Magnetococcus marinus MC-1: one gene and its partner. Each later gene encodes a partner of the first gene's protein in a complex. Links are inferred from orthologs where the notes say so. Each region holds a gene or a part of one and is shown in the gene's direction. Other genes may lie near its edges.

Region 1 (5,495 bases):
AAACCCACCCATGCAACCCCTGCAATCCGCCCAACCCGAAACAGGCTACCGCCGCCGCTGCGGCCTGAAAATATACTGGGTCAGAGACCATGCCGTGGTCGGCTTTTACCAAACCGCAAGCAAACGCATCGTCGACCTGCCCAACTGCCCCATCCTCCACCCTAAATTGGATGCCCTCATCCATCCCATCCGTACCCTGGTGTCCGAATTGAGCGTACGCGAGCGGCTCCCCCAAGTGGATCTAAGCTGCGGGGATGAAGGGGTGGGTATGATCCTGCACCTGCTGCGCAAACTCTCCGCAAAAGATAAAGAGATTCTAACCACTTTTGCCCATACCCATAAAATTGATCAATTGTGGATCCAATCTGGCCGTAAAGAGGACCTTACCCCCTTTATCTCACAAGAGCCCCTCCGCTACAGCCCCGACGGCAAAAGCCAGCTAAAATTTATGCCCGGCGACTTTACCCAAGCCCACTTTGAACAAAACCGCCAACTGGTCGAGCAAGTGCTCGCCTGGATTGGCCAAGGGCAACGGGTGCTGGACCTGTTTTCTGGCCTCGGTAATTTTACCCTGCCCCTGGCTCGTCAATTTACCCGTGTAACCGGCTATGAGAGCTACGAACCCGCCGTCAAACGAGGGCGTAGTAATACCACCCTACACCCCTCCGTCACCTTTAAAACCATGGATCTGTTTAGCGAAACCGCGCTAAAAACACTCCCCCTAAACCAAGTGGATGCCATGGTGGTGGATCCACCACGTGATGGGGCCGTCAACCTAGCCAAACAGATCAAAGACGCAGGGGGGCCAGCCACCATCGTCTGGGTCTCCTGCGACCCCGCCACCTTTGCCCGCGATGCCGCCATTCTCTGCGCAGGCGGCTATACCATGGAACAGGTTAAACCCCTGGATATGTTCCCCATGACCAGCCATGTGGAAGTGGTGGCCCTGTTTAAACGGCCATCATAAGGGGTGTGCCATACGGGTCAATACCCTAGTAATCATGCCGATCAAGCTTGTTCTCAAACCAAGCTCGGCTGTCGGTCTGCTGGTTAAAACGCTGCTCCTGCTGGGCCGCTAACGCGATGTGCCGCCAAAAGCGATAGCGCGTCGCCGCATGGGGTATGCGCGCCAACACGGTTTGACGCATAGCCCCAAACAGTTGCGCCAACTCTCCCCAGCCTGGCTCTAACCAAGCCTCAATGCGCTCTTTGAGCAGGCGCGATAACGAGGGACTCAACCCCCCTGTGCTCACCGCCACCGTCACATCCCCACGACGGACCACCGCCGGAACAATAAAACCACTCACCTCCGGTCCATCGGCAGAGTTGCAAAAATAACCCTTCTCGGCGCACAATAGTGCGATTTGTCGATTAAGCGCACCATCGCCAGTGGCGGCAAAGATCAGGCTCCAATGGGGCTCTAACTGCGTGGGGGTAAAAGGTTCAGCCCAATGTTCCAGTTGGCCGGTGGTAACAAGCTGGGCAATCTCATCACTCAAGTGGGGGGCCACAACGGTGATGCAAGCGCCGCTTGGCATAAGGCCGCGTAATTTGCGCTGCGCGACTTGACCTCCGCCAATCACTAAAACCGGGCGACCGGTTAAAATCAATTCAGCCATATAGTGGGCCATGATCTCTCCTGAATAGAGGATGGGTGTGGCGTTAAGGAATCGTTAAAACAATGTCGGAAGAAAAGAAGATCATTATCCGTGGTGCCCGGGAACACAACCTGAAAAATATTCATGTAGAGATCCCCCGCAACGCCCTAACCGTGATCACCGGCGTTTCCGGCTCGGGCAAATCCTCACTGGCCTTTGATACCCTCTCCGCTGAAGGCCAGCGGCGTTATGTCGAGTCCCTTTCTGCCTACGCCCGACAGTTCCTCAGCCTACAGAATAAACCCGATGTGGATGCCATCGAAGGGCTCGCCCCCAGTATCTCCATTGAGCAAAAATCCACCTCAAAAAATCCCCGCTCCACGGTGGGCACCGTCACCGAGATCTACGACTATCTACGCCTACTCTATGCCCGGGTTGGACGCCCCTACTGCTATGGCTGTGGTCGCCCCATCGAAAGCCAAACCATCAGCCAGATGGTGGATGCGGTGATGGAACTGCCAGAACGTACCCGCCTGCTGCTGCTCGCGCCCATCGTGCAAGGGCGCAAAGGTGAGTACAAAAAAGAGCTACTGGAGCTGCAAAAACAGGGGTTCACCCGAGTGGTCATTGACGGCGAAACCTATGACCTTGGCGAAACCCCCACCCTCAATAAAAAGGTTAAACACTCCATTGAGATCCTGGTGGATCGCTTGGTTGTTAAACCAGACATTCAAACCCGTATGGCCGACTCGCTGGAGACCGCCCTACGGTTAAGTGAGGGCATCGCGCGGGTGCAGACCGTGGAAGATACCCCGCAGGAGTGGCTCTTTTCCGAAAAAAATGCCTGCATTCACTGCAACATCTCCTATCCAGAGATTGAACCACGCCTCTTTTCGTTCAACAACCCCTTTGGGGCCTGTCCCAGCTGTGACGGGCTCGGTACCCAGGAGTTTTTTGATCCAGAGCTGATTGTGCCCAACCCCAGCCTCTCCCTGCGTGAAGGGGCCATTGCCCCCTGGGCTAAACCGACCCAACGCATGGCGCAAGAGTCCCTCTATACCTTGGCAGAGCACTTTGAGATCAATGTAAACCTGCCCTGGCAAGCGCTGCCCGAGCCCTTTCGAGAGATTGTGCTGTTCGGCTCAGGAGATGAGAAGGTCAAGTTTCGCTGGAAAGGATTTCGCCGCGCCCGCACCGTACACCGCCCCTGGGAAGGGGTGATCCATACCATGGAGCGGCGCTATCTGGAGACCCAATCCGAAGAGCAACGGGAACAATATCGCCAATACCGCAATGCCACACCCTGTACCGCCTGTCAGGGTAAGCGGCTGCGTAAAGAGGCCCTGCATGTCAAAGTGGGGTCCCGTAATCTGGCGGAGTTTACCGCACTGCCCCTGCGCGAAGCGCAACGCGCTATCGAAGATCTGCAATTAACCCCCCGGGAACACGCCATTGCAGAGCGCATCCTAAAAGAGGTAACCGACCGGCTCAATTTTCTGATCGCCGTGGGGCTCGACTACCTCACTCTGGACCGCACAGCGGGTACCCTCTCCGGGGGGGAGAGCCAACGCATTCGCTTAGCCAATCAGATTGGTTCCGGCTTGGTCGGGGTGCTCTATATCCTGGATGAACCCTCCATCGGCCTGCATCAGCGGGATAACCAACGGCTGCTCGATACCCTGGTGCGCTTGCGGGATCTGGGCAACACGGTGGTGGTGGTGGAGCATGATGAAGATGCCATTCGTACCGCCGACTATGTGGTGGATATGGGCCCCGGTGCCGGAGAACATGGGGGGCAGGTGGTGGCCGCAGGCACACCGGCAGAGATTATGGCCCATCCCGACTCCCTGACCGGGCACTATCTCAATGGTCAGCAAACCATTCCTGTGCCCCAACAACGGCGCCCGGTTGACCCTAAGCGGTTGATTACCCTCAAAGAGGTCTCGACCCACAATCTACAGTGTGTCACCACCCATATTCCGGTGGGGCTGCTTACTTGTATTACGGGGGTCTCCGGTTCGGGTAAATCCTCCTTGGTGTTGGATACCCTCTATCCCGCCCTGGCGCAGCGTCTGCACAATGCACGGGTGACCAGCGGTCAGTTTACCACCATTGAAGGGTTATCGCAGTTGGATAAGGTGATCCACATGGATCAAAGCCCCATTGGCCGCACCCCGCGCTCCAACCCCGCCACCTACACCGGGCTATTTACCCCCATCCGCGAACTGATGGCCGCTACCGAAGAGGCCCGTGCTAGGGGCTATAAATCGGGACGCTTCAGCTTTAATGTCAAAGGGGGACGCTGTGAGGCCTGCGCCGGGGATGGTCTGGTCAAGATTGAGATGCACTTTCTCCCCGATATTTTTGTTCAATGCGATGTCTGCCACGGTGCCCGCTATAACCGGGAGAGTTTAGAGGTCCACTATAAAGGCAAAAACATCGCCGAAATTTTGAACATGACCATTGAGGAGGCTTTAGCGTTTTTCCACGCCCACCACGCCCTGCGCGGTCGCTTGCAAACCTTAATGGATGTGGGGTTAAGCTATATGCGGTTGGGCCAGTCGGCCACCACCCTTTCGGGGGGAGAGGCGCAGCGGGTCAAGATTGCTCGGGAGCTTTCCAAGCGTTCAACCGGCAAAACCCTCTATATCTTGGATGAACCCACCACCGGCCTGCACTTTGATGATATTCGCAAGCTGGTCGAGGTGCTGCAACGTCTGGTGGAGGCGGGCAACACGGTGGTGGTTATTGAGCATAATTTGGACGTCATCAAGACGGCAGATTGGATCATTGATCTCGGTCCCGAAGGGGGCAGCCATGGAGGACAGATTTTAATCGAGGGCCAACCCGAACAGGTGGCGGCCTGCGAGGTCTCCTGGACCGGTCGTTATTTAAAGCCCTTTTTACAGCGTGAATGCGTTGCCTTAGGGGTATGAAACAGGGATGATGGGCCAAGACCACCGGCCTGCTTCCTCTATACCTGTGTGGCCTTTTACCGCTTGCTTTACCCGCAAGCTTGTTGTTGACCCAATCCAGGATGACCTCATGCCCCACACTACGCCCACTTACCATACCAACTTCACCTTCCATGATCGGGTGAGCCGGGCTGAGTATATCTGGCGTAAATATACCCCCCTCTTGCAGGAGTCGGTGTTGGATCTAGGGGCGTGGCAATGCCACCTGCGCCACCATGTGCCCGCTACGGCCCACTATGTTGGGGTGGATCTGGATACGGAACATGGTAATCCCGATGTGGTGGCCAATCTGGACCATGGGCAGGTGCCGTTTGCCGATAACAGCTTTGCCTGTGTGGTCTGCACCGATGTGTTGGAGCATCTGGAAAGCCCCCACGCCATGCTGGATGAGATGTGCCGGGTAAGCCGGGCATATGTGATTCTCTCTCTGCCCAACCCCGTGGGGGATTTTTATCACGCGCTCTGTAGTGGACGCCCGATCACCATGAAATATTACGCCCTTTCCAAAAATCAACACGACCGCCACAAATGGTTTTTCTCCCTGCACGATGCCCAGCAGTTACTCGAACAAAAGGCCCAGCAGCACGGTATGCAGATGGTGCAGATCGACTTTCCCCGCATGACCCCTGAAGAGGGTTATGGTTGGCGCGGTTGGTTGCGACGTCAGGCGCGGAATTATCTGTTTCGCCACAGTCCAGAGATACCCCATCTCTACCATAAAGAGATGTGGGTGGTGATGAAAAAAGAGAGCCCGGCAAGCGGGGCTTAAAATTCAAAGATCAAGCCAGAGCGTCTGGGATTCATGAACGATCGGGCTAGAGTTGATGGATCACCAATTGGCGGTAGGGGATCTGCCAACCGTGGGTGATGGCGCACTCCACCGCCAACCCCTGTAGATCCCGCGAGGTTTCGGTGTAGCGCG
Region 2 (6,213 bases), 2.5 Mb from region 1 along the record:
CCAAAGCGACCGGTATTGATATTAAAGCGGCGGAAAAGATGTGCGCGCGGGTTGATCGTGAGCGCGTCAAATTTGTCAAGGAGATCTACGAGCGTTTTCCCACCGATGCCACCTACTATGATCTGGTGCTCAGTGCCGAAACCTTCTCACCACAACAGATGACAGAAATGGCCATCCAAGCCATGTGCCTAGCCAAGCTCGACATGCCTGCGACGTTGTGCAATAAGAAATCCAAGTAAGGGGGAAGGAGTAGATCATGAGCAACGCACGTACCCAGGCTCTGTTACAGTCCATTATGGGCGCGAAAATGTACCAGAGCAGCGACAAAGATGAGACCCCTTCCACGGTTCCACTCATCACGGTTTCTCGTGGGTTTGGTGCCAATGGCAGTGAAATTGCCGCCCGCTTAGCTGAACGGCTACAGGTCCCGCTGTATGATAAAGAGCTGATCAATGAGGTCACACGACAGGCCAAAGCTGATCCCTTTTTAACCAAACAGTTGGATGAGCGCATCTCGGGTGCCATGGCGGATTGGATTACCTCCATGTTCACCGGCCAATCGACCAGCCAAGATACCTTTAACTATTATATGGTTAAGGTTATCATGAATATTGCCCCACAGGGTGGTGTTATTGTTGGACGCGGCGCCCACCTGCTGCTTAGCCAGAAACACAGGGTCTTCAGACTGCGCGTCGAGGGTTCTTTGCATGTTTGTGCCGAGCGGGTCGCCAAACGCGAAGATATCAAGCTGAAAAAGGCTGAAAAGCGGGTCGTCCAAGTGGACAAAGAGCGCCGCGATTTTGTCGAGGGGCTGTATAAAAATCGCTCAACCCGCCACAACTTCTATGACATGGTGATCAATACGGATCTCTTTAAGCCCCAAGCCACGGTAGGTGTGGTGGAGTTGGCTTTGGCAGAGATGGGATTTGTCATTCCTAAAAAATAACCTGTCGCAAAGGTCTCTACATTCCAGGGGGGAGCACAAGCTCCCCCCTTTGCATGGATCTCAATTTGCACCGCAAGAGCGCTTATTTTTTCCTTTTAACCCAGCCATGGGTGGGGGATAATCAAGCCTTTAAGTAAACACAGCCAGTTTAAGTTGAATAACGTGACCGATCCCATCACCATACAAAAATTGCTGGATAAGCTTGACGGGCGCAAGAGCCCGCTCATTTTACCTGAACTGACCACTGGGGCTTCCAGTTGGTTGGCGGTGGAGTTGGCCTTGACGCAACCGGCTCCGGTGGTGCTGGTTACGGGCAAAGTTCAGCGGGCGGAATCCATCGCTCGTGAACTTCTTTTTTTCGGTGCCCAGCGCGGGGTCCATATCCTCCCTTTTCCCGCCTGGGAGACGCTCCCTTTTGAGCCCCTCTCCCCTTACGGCCCCCTCGTGGGGGATCGCTTAGCCACCCTTTCACGCTTGATTGGGTTGGGCAAGTCGGGTCCCATTTCCATTGGTAATGAGCTGGGGGATAGTCGCACGGTGGTGATCACCACCCCAGCGGCCATCATGCAACGGTTGATGCCAAAAGCGGTATTGGCCCGTTATGGTTTTGCCTTTTCGGTGGGGGATCAGCTTAATTTACCGCAATTTCGTGAGCTATTGACCCGCTCGGGGTACAACCCGGTTTCGCAGGTGTCGGAGCCTGGGGAGTATGCGGCGCGTGGGGGATTGATTGACCTCTTCCCCCCCGGTCGGGATGAGCCGGTACGGGTCGAGTTGTTTGGCGATGAGGTCGAGAGTATCCGCCTGTTTGATCCAAGCAATCAGCGCTCTTTAGACCCCATACCTGCGGTAGAGGTACTCCCGGTGCGGGAGGTTATTCTTAATGCCGACACGATAAGCTGTTTTCGCACTGCTTATCGTGAGGTATTTGGGGGCTATGCGGCGGAGGATTTGATCTACAAAGAGATTTCTCAAAACCGTACTTATCAGGGTATGGAGCAGTATCTACCGCTCTTTTATCCTGATCTGGACACCCTCTTTGATTATCTCCCCAAGCAGACGCTGTTTTTGATGGAACCCGATGTACCCAACCAGATTGAAGAGCGTGCGCGGGAGATTGAGGATCAACACCGTATCGCCTATCAGGCGGGCCAAGGCAATGAAAAGGGCTATGATGGCAGTAGCATGCGCTGCATTGCCCGCAACACCCTTTATTTAGATCAAAGAGAGCTGACGGAACGCCTTAAACCCTACCCGCAACTCTTACAAAGCGCCACGGGCAAACCGGCTCTGGACCTGGATCTACACCCCATCCCCCCCATTCAGGAGGGGGTGCAGGGTGCCGACCATAGCCAACAGGATGAGAAAAAAGCCACCGCCACGGTCATGGATCGCCTCTGTCGTCAGATCAGCTTATGGCAAAAGGAGCAGCGCCGCATCGGTTTTGTTTCTCGCACCATCGGCCAGCGGGAGCGCATGCGGGAGCTGCTGACCGACCATAAGGTGAGCGTGGTGGATGGCTCCAGTTGGTCCGCGTTGCTGCAAGCGGACCCCAGACAGCCCATGCTGCTGCTGGGGGATGTAAGTGATGGTTTTGAACATCCCACCCGCCATGTGGTGCTGATTAGTGAAGACAATGTTTTTGGGGTACGCATACGCCGCCGTCAGATAAGCCGTCGTTATTTGGATCAGTTAATCGCCAGCTTTGCCGACCTTAATGAAGGCGATGCTGTGGTCCATGTGGATCATGGGGTGGGTCGTTTTGGGGGGCTGGTATCGCTGGAGGTTGGTCAGCTTAAGAATGATTTTTTGCTGATTATCTATGCCGACGGCGACAAGCTGTATGTCCCTGTCGAGAACCTGGACCGGGTTGGTAAGCACTCTTCGGGTGAAGAGGTGCAGCTGGACAAACTGGGGGGCAAACGTTGGGCCAAGACCCGCGCCAAGGCGCGTAAGAAGATTTTGGAGATGGCTGAAGAGCTGGTGGCCATTCAAGCCCAGCGGGAGGCCACCCAAGGGGTGGTTTATTCGGGGCCGGATGCCCTTTATCAGGAGTTTGCCAGCACCTTCCCGTTTGAAGAGACGGTGGACCAGGCCAAAGCCATTGAGGCGGTGTTGGAAGATATGGCCTCACCCAAAGCGATGGATCGGCTGGTGTGTGGTGATGTAGGCTTTGGCAAAACCGAGGTTGCGCTACGGGCGACCTTCCGCGCAGCGATGGATGGCAAACAGGTGGCGATTTTGGTGCCTACCACCATTTTGGCCCAGCAGCACTATGAAAATTTTGCCAAGCGGCTGGCGGGCTACCCTATTAAGGTGGACATTCTCTCGCGGTTTCGCACACCAAAAGAGCAAAAGGCCACCATAGAAGCGGTTGGCCATGGCACGATTGATGTCATTGTGGGCACTCATAGGCTGCTGCAAACGGATGTTAAATTTAAGGATCTTGGTCTGCTGGTGGTGGATGAGGAGCAACGCTTTGGGGTGAGCCATAAGGAGCGCATTAAAAATCTTCGCGCTACTTTGGATATTTTGACCCTTACCGCTACGCCCATTCCCCGCACCTTGAACATGGCCATGGCGGGGGTGCGCGATATTAGTATTATTGCCTCTCCCCCAGCGGACCGGTTGGCCATTCGCACCATTATTACCCACTACGATAAGCAGCAGGTGCGTGAAGCGATTTTGCGGGAGCTCTATCGGGGGGGACAGGTTTTTTATGTTCACAATCAGGTGCAGGATATTGAGCGCAAAGCACAAGAGATTGCGGAACTGGTACCAGAGGCCCGGGTGGGTGTAGCCCATGGTCAAATGCGGGAAAACCAGTTAGAGAAGGTGATGATGGAGTTTTACCGTCAAACTTTCAACATTCTGGTATGTACCACCATTGTGGAAAACGGCGTGGATATTCCCACCGCTAATACCATCATTATTGATCGTGCCGACAAATTTGGTCTGGCTCAACTACACCAACTGCGGGGACGGGTGGGACGCAGCAAGCATCGCGCTTACGCCTATATGTTGGTGCCCCATTTACGGCGCTTAACCAAGCATGCCGAAAAACGCTTGGAGGCGCTGGAGAGCCTGGGTGAGCTGGGGGCAGGCTTTATGCTGGCGACCCATGATTTAGAGATCCGGGGTGCGGGTAACATTTTGGGCGATGAACAATCTGGGCAGATCAAAGAGGTTGGTTTTGAGTTGTACAATCAGATGCTGCGGGAGGCGGTGGTGGCCCTGCAAACGGCCCGGGCCCAAGGTCGGGATTTGGCCTCTACCACCCCTCTGGGGCAGGCTCCAGTGGATGAAGGTCCCGCACCGGTGGTACCCAGCATCAACCTGCATCTTTCCACCTATATTCCCGAGGAGTATGTGGAGGATGTGCATCAGCGTTTAACCCTCTACAAGCGCATTGCTGAACTCAAAACCTATGAGGAGTTGCAGGAGATGCGGCTGGAGTTGGCGGACCGTTTTGGTCCCCTGCCCGCAACGGTGGACCATTTGCTTTCGGTGATGGAGATCAAACGTCTCTGCGTTAAACTGCGCATTATCAAACTGGATGCAGGCCCTAAGGGTGGGACTTTCCAATTTGATGAACTTTTTACGGTGGAGATACCCCGTCTTATTGCCATGGTACAGCGGGAGGTTGGTCATGCCCGACTGGATCAGACCAGTCGCACCTTAATTCTTAGAAATCGCCCATGGAGCGAAGACAAGCAGCGCCTGCAAGAGGTCCGCGAGGCGTTGACCACCCTCATTTAGTCTGCCATCCCCTTCTGCCCGGCATGGATTCGTCCATGCCGGGCCTCTGTTTGGCCTATCCTTTGCACATTATCCGTCACTGGCTCCCCTGTTTTTGGGGGGAGTCTCCCTAAATGCGATCCTTCAGGATTTCAGGCGGTCCGGCATGGCGATGATGGAACAGGATTTTTACAGACGGCTTAATGTGCCCAGCAGCGCGACCCCTTTACAGATACGCGATGCCTATCGCCGTCTTGCCCGTCAATTTCACCCCGATGTGAGCCCCATCCCCCAGGCTGAAGATCTGTTCAAGGCGCTGGGCGAGGCGTATGAGGTACTGCGTGATCCCCAAAAACGCGCTCAGTATGATCGCACCCAGGGTTCTTATATCTGGCCAAATACCCGTCAGAGCCCACCAAAAAGTGGCACACCGGCAGGCAAACCGCATCATGTAGAGGCCAAACTGATTGTGCCACTAGAGGTTGCTTACCGGGGGGAGATTCATCAGGTACGGCTGAATTTACGGGAGCTTGGGGGGGATCGTCTGATTCAGGTACAAATTCCCAGAGGGGTGGTCCATGGTGACCGCATTCGGGTCTACAATCAGGTCCGCGCCAATCCGCTCAAAGGAATCAGCGGTGGGGACATTTTGTTTAATGTCGAAACCCCGCCTCACCCTCATTTCCAATTAGAGGGGTATGATCTCTACAGCAGCCTAACCCTGAGCCCCTGGGAGGCCGCTTTAGGCGAGCCGGTGCAGTTTAAATCGTTGGGCGGCACCATTCGGGTGCATATTCCGGCGGGTTCCAGTTCGGGCCAACTTATCCGTATCCGTGGTCGGGGGTTTCCCAAACCCGGGTTTGGTCAGTGCGGGGACCTCTATCTGCGTCTCAACATTGCCCTGCCCAAGCAGTTAAACAATGCCGAGAAACGTCTGTATCGAAAGCTTGCCAAAAAGTCAGACTTCAACCCTCGCGGCAACTAGGCGATTTTCACATGGTGCCCTTGGTGCCAAGGGCACGATTCACGCTGAAATAGGACAAACAACGCGCCTCTCGACGACCCTTTAGGCACGGATGATACAGCGGTTGCGCCCAGAGTGTTTGGCTTCATAGAGCGCCTCATCGGTCAATTTGAGCGTTTTATGAAAGTTGGGGTTACCATCATGCACCGCACCACCAAAGCTGGCGGTTATGTGTATCTTTTCGCCAGAGGGCAGGTCAAACAGCTCTTGTTCAATACAGTGACGCACCTTTTCGGCCAGATGTTCCAACCGTTGAGGGCTCATATCCCCGTAGACAAATAAAAACTCTTCACCGCCAAATCGGAAAACATAGTCATTAACACGGGCCGCACTACTCAGCCGCTCGGCAAATTGCTGTAGCACCGCATCCCCTGCATCGTGACCATAGGTATCATTAATGGTTTTAAAATGGTCAATATCACAGAGCAGGAAACCAAAGCGGATCTCGTGGCGCATGCTGACTTCCATCTCGTGTTTAACCACACTATCCAGAAAGCGGCGATTA

The links. The genes of interacting proteins can lie anywhere in the genome.
Region 2: the proteins of uvrA (region 1) and mfd are in contact, whole or in part, in a crystal structure (PDB 4DFC), measured with the Escherichia coli proteins. The link is inferred for Magnetococcus marinus MC-1 from one-to-one orthologs.

What each region holds. Positions count from the first base shown.
Region 1 is NC_008576.1:4,540,420-4,545,914, reverse strand. The notes cover bases 1,344-4,734. They hold uvrA (excinuclease ABC subunit UvrA), read left to right. Parts: upstream 1,344-1,681; coding sequence 1,682-4,534; downstream 4,535-4,734. Other genes in these bases: MMC1_RS18555 (class I SAM-dependent methyltransferase), read left to right, coding at 4,644-4,734; MMC1_RS18565 (precorrin-2 dehydrogenase/sirohydrochlorin ferrochelatase family protein), read right to left, coding at 1,344-1,631. Outside these bases: 23S rRNA (uracil(1939)-C(5))-methyltransferase RlmD, read left to right, coding at 1-967; more of MMC1_RS18565, read right to left, coding at 993-1,343; more of MMC1_RS18555, read left to right, coding at 4,735-5,342; MMC1_RS18550 (hypothetical protein), read right to left, coding at 5,389-5,495. UniProt on the Escherichia coli protein: The UvrABC repair system catalyzes the recognition and processing of DNA lesions. UvrA is an ATPase and a DNA-binding protein. A damage recognition complex composed of 2 UvrA and 2 UvrB subunits scans DNA for abnormalities.
Region 2 is NC_008576.1:2,048,243-2,054,455, reverse strand. What follows is about bases 797-4,905. They hold mfd (transcription-repair coupling factor), read left to right. Parts: upstream 797-1,108; coding sequence 1,109-4,705; downstream 4,706-4,905. Other genes in these bases: MMC1_RS08420 (DnaJ C-terminal domain-containing protein), read left to right, coding at 4,851-4,905; MMC1_RS08430 (cytidylate kinase-like family protein), read left to right, coding at 797-946. Outside these bases: MMC1_RS08435 (cytidylate kinase-like family protein), read left to right, coding at 1-239; more of MMC1_RS08430, read left to right, coding at 257-796; more of MMC1_RS08420, read left to right, coding at 4,906-5,669; MMC1_RS08415 (GGDEF domain-containing protein), read right to left, coding at 5,751-6,213. UniProt on the Escherichia coli protein: Couples transcription and DNA repair by recognizing RNA polymerase (RNAP) stalled at DNA lesions. Mediates ATP-dependent release of RNAP and its truncated transcript from the DNA, and recruitment of nucleotide excision repair machinery to the damaged site.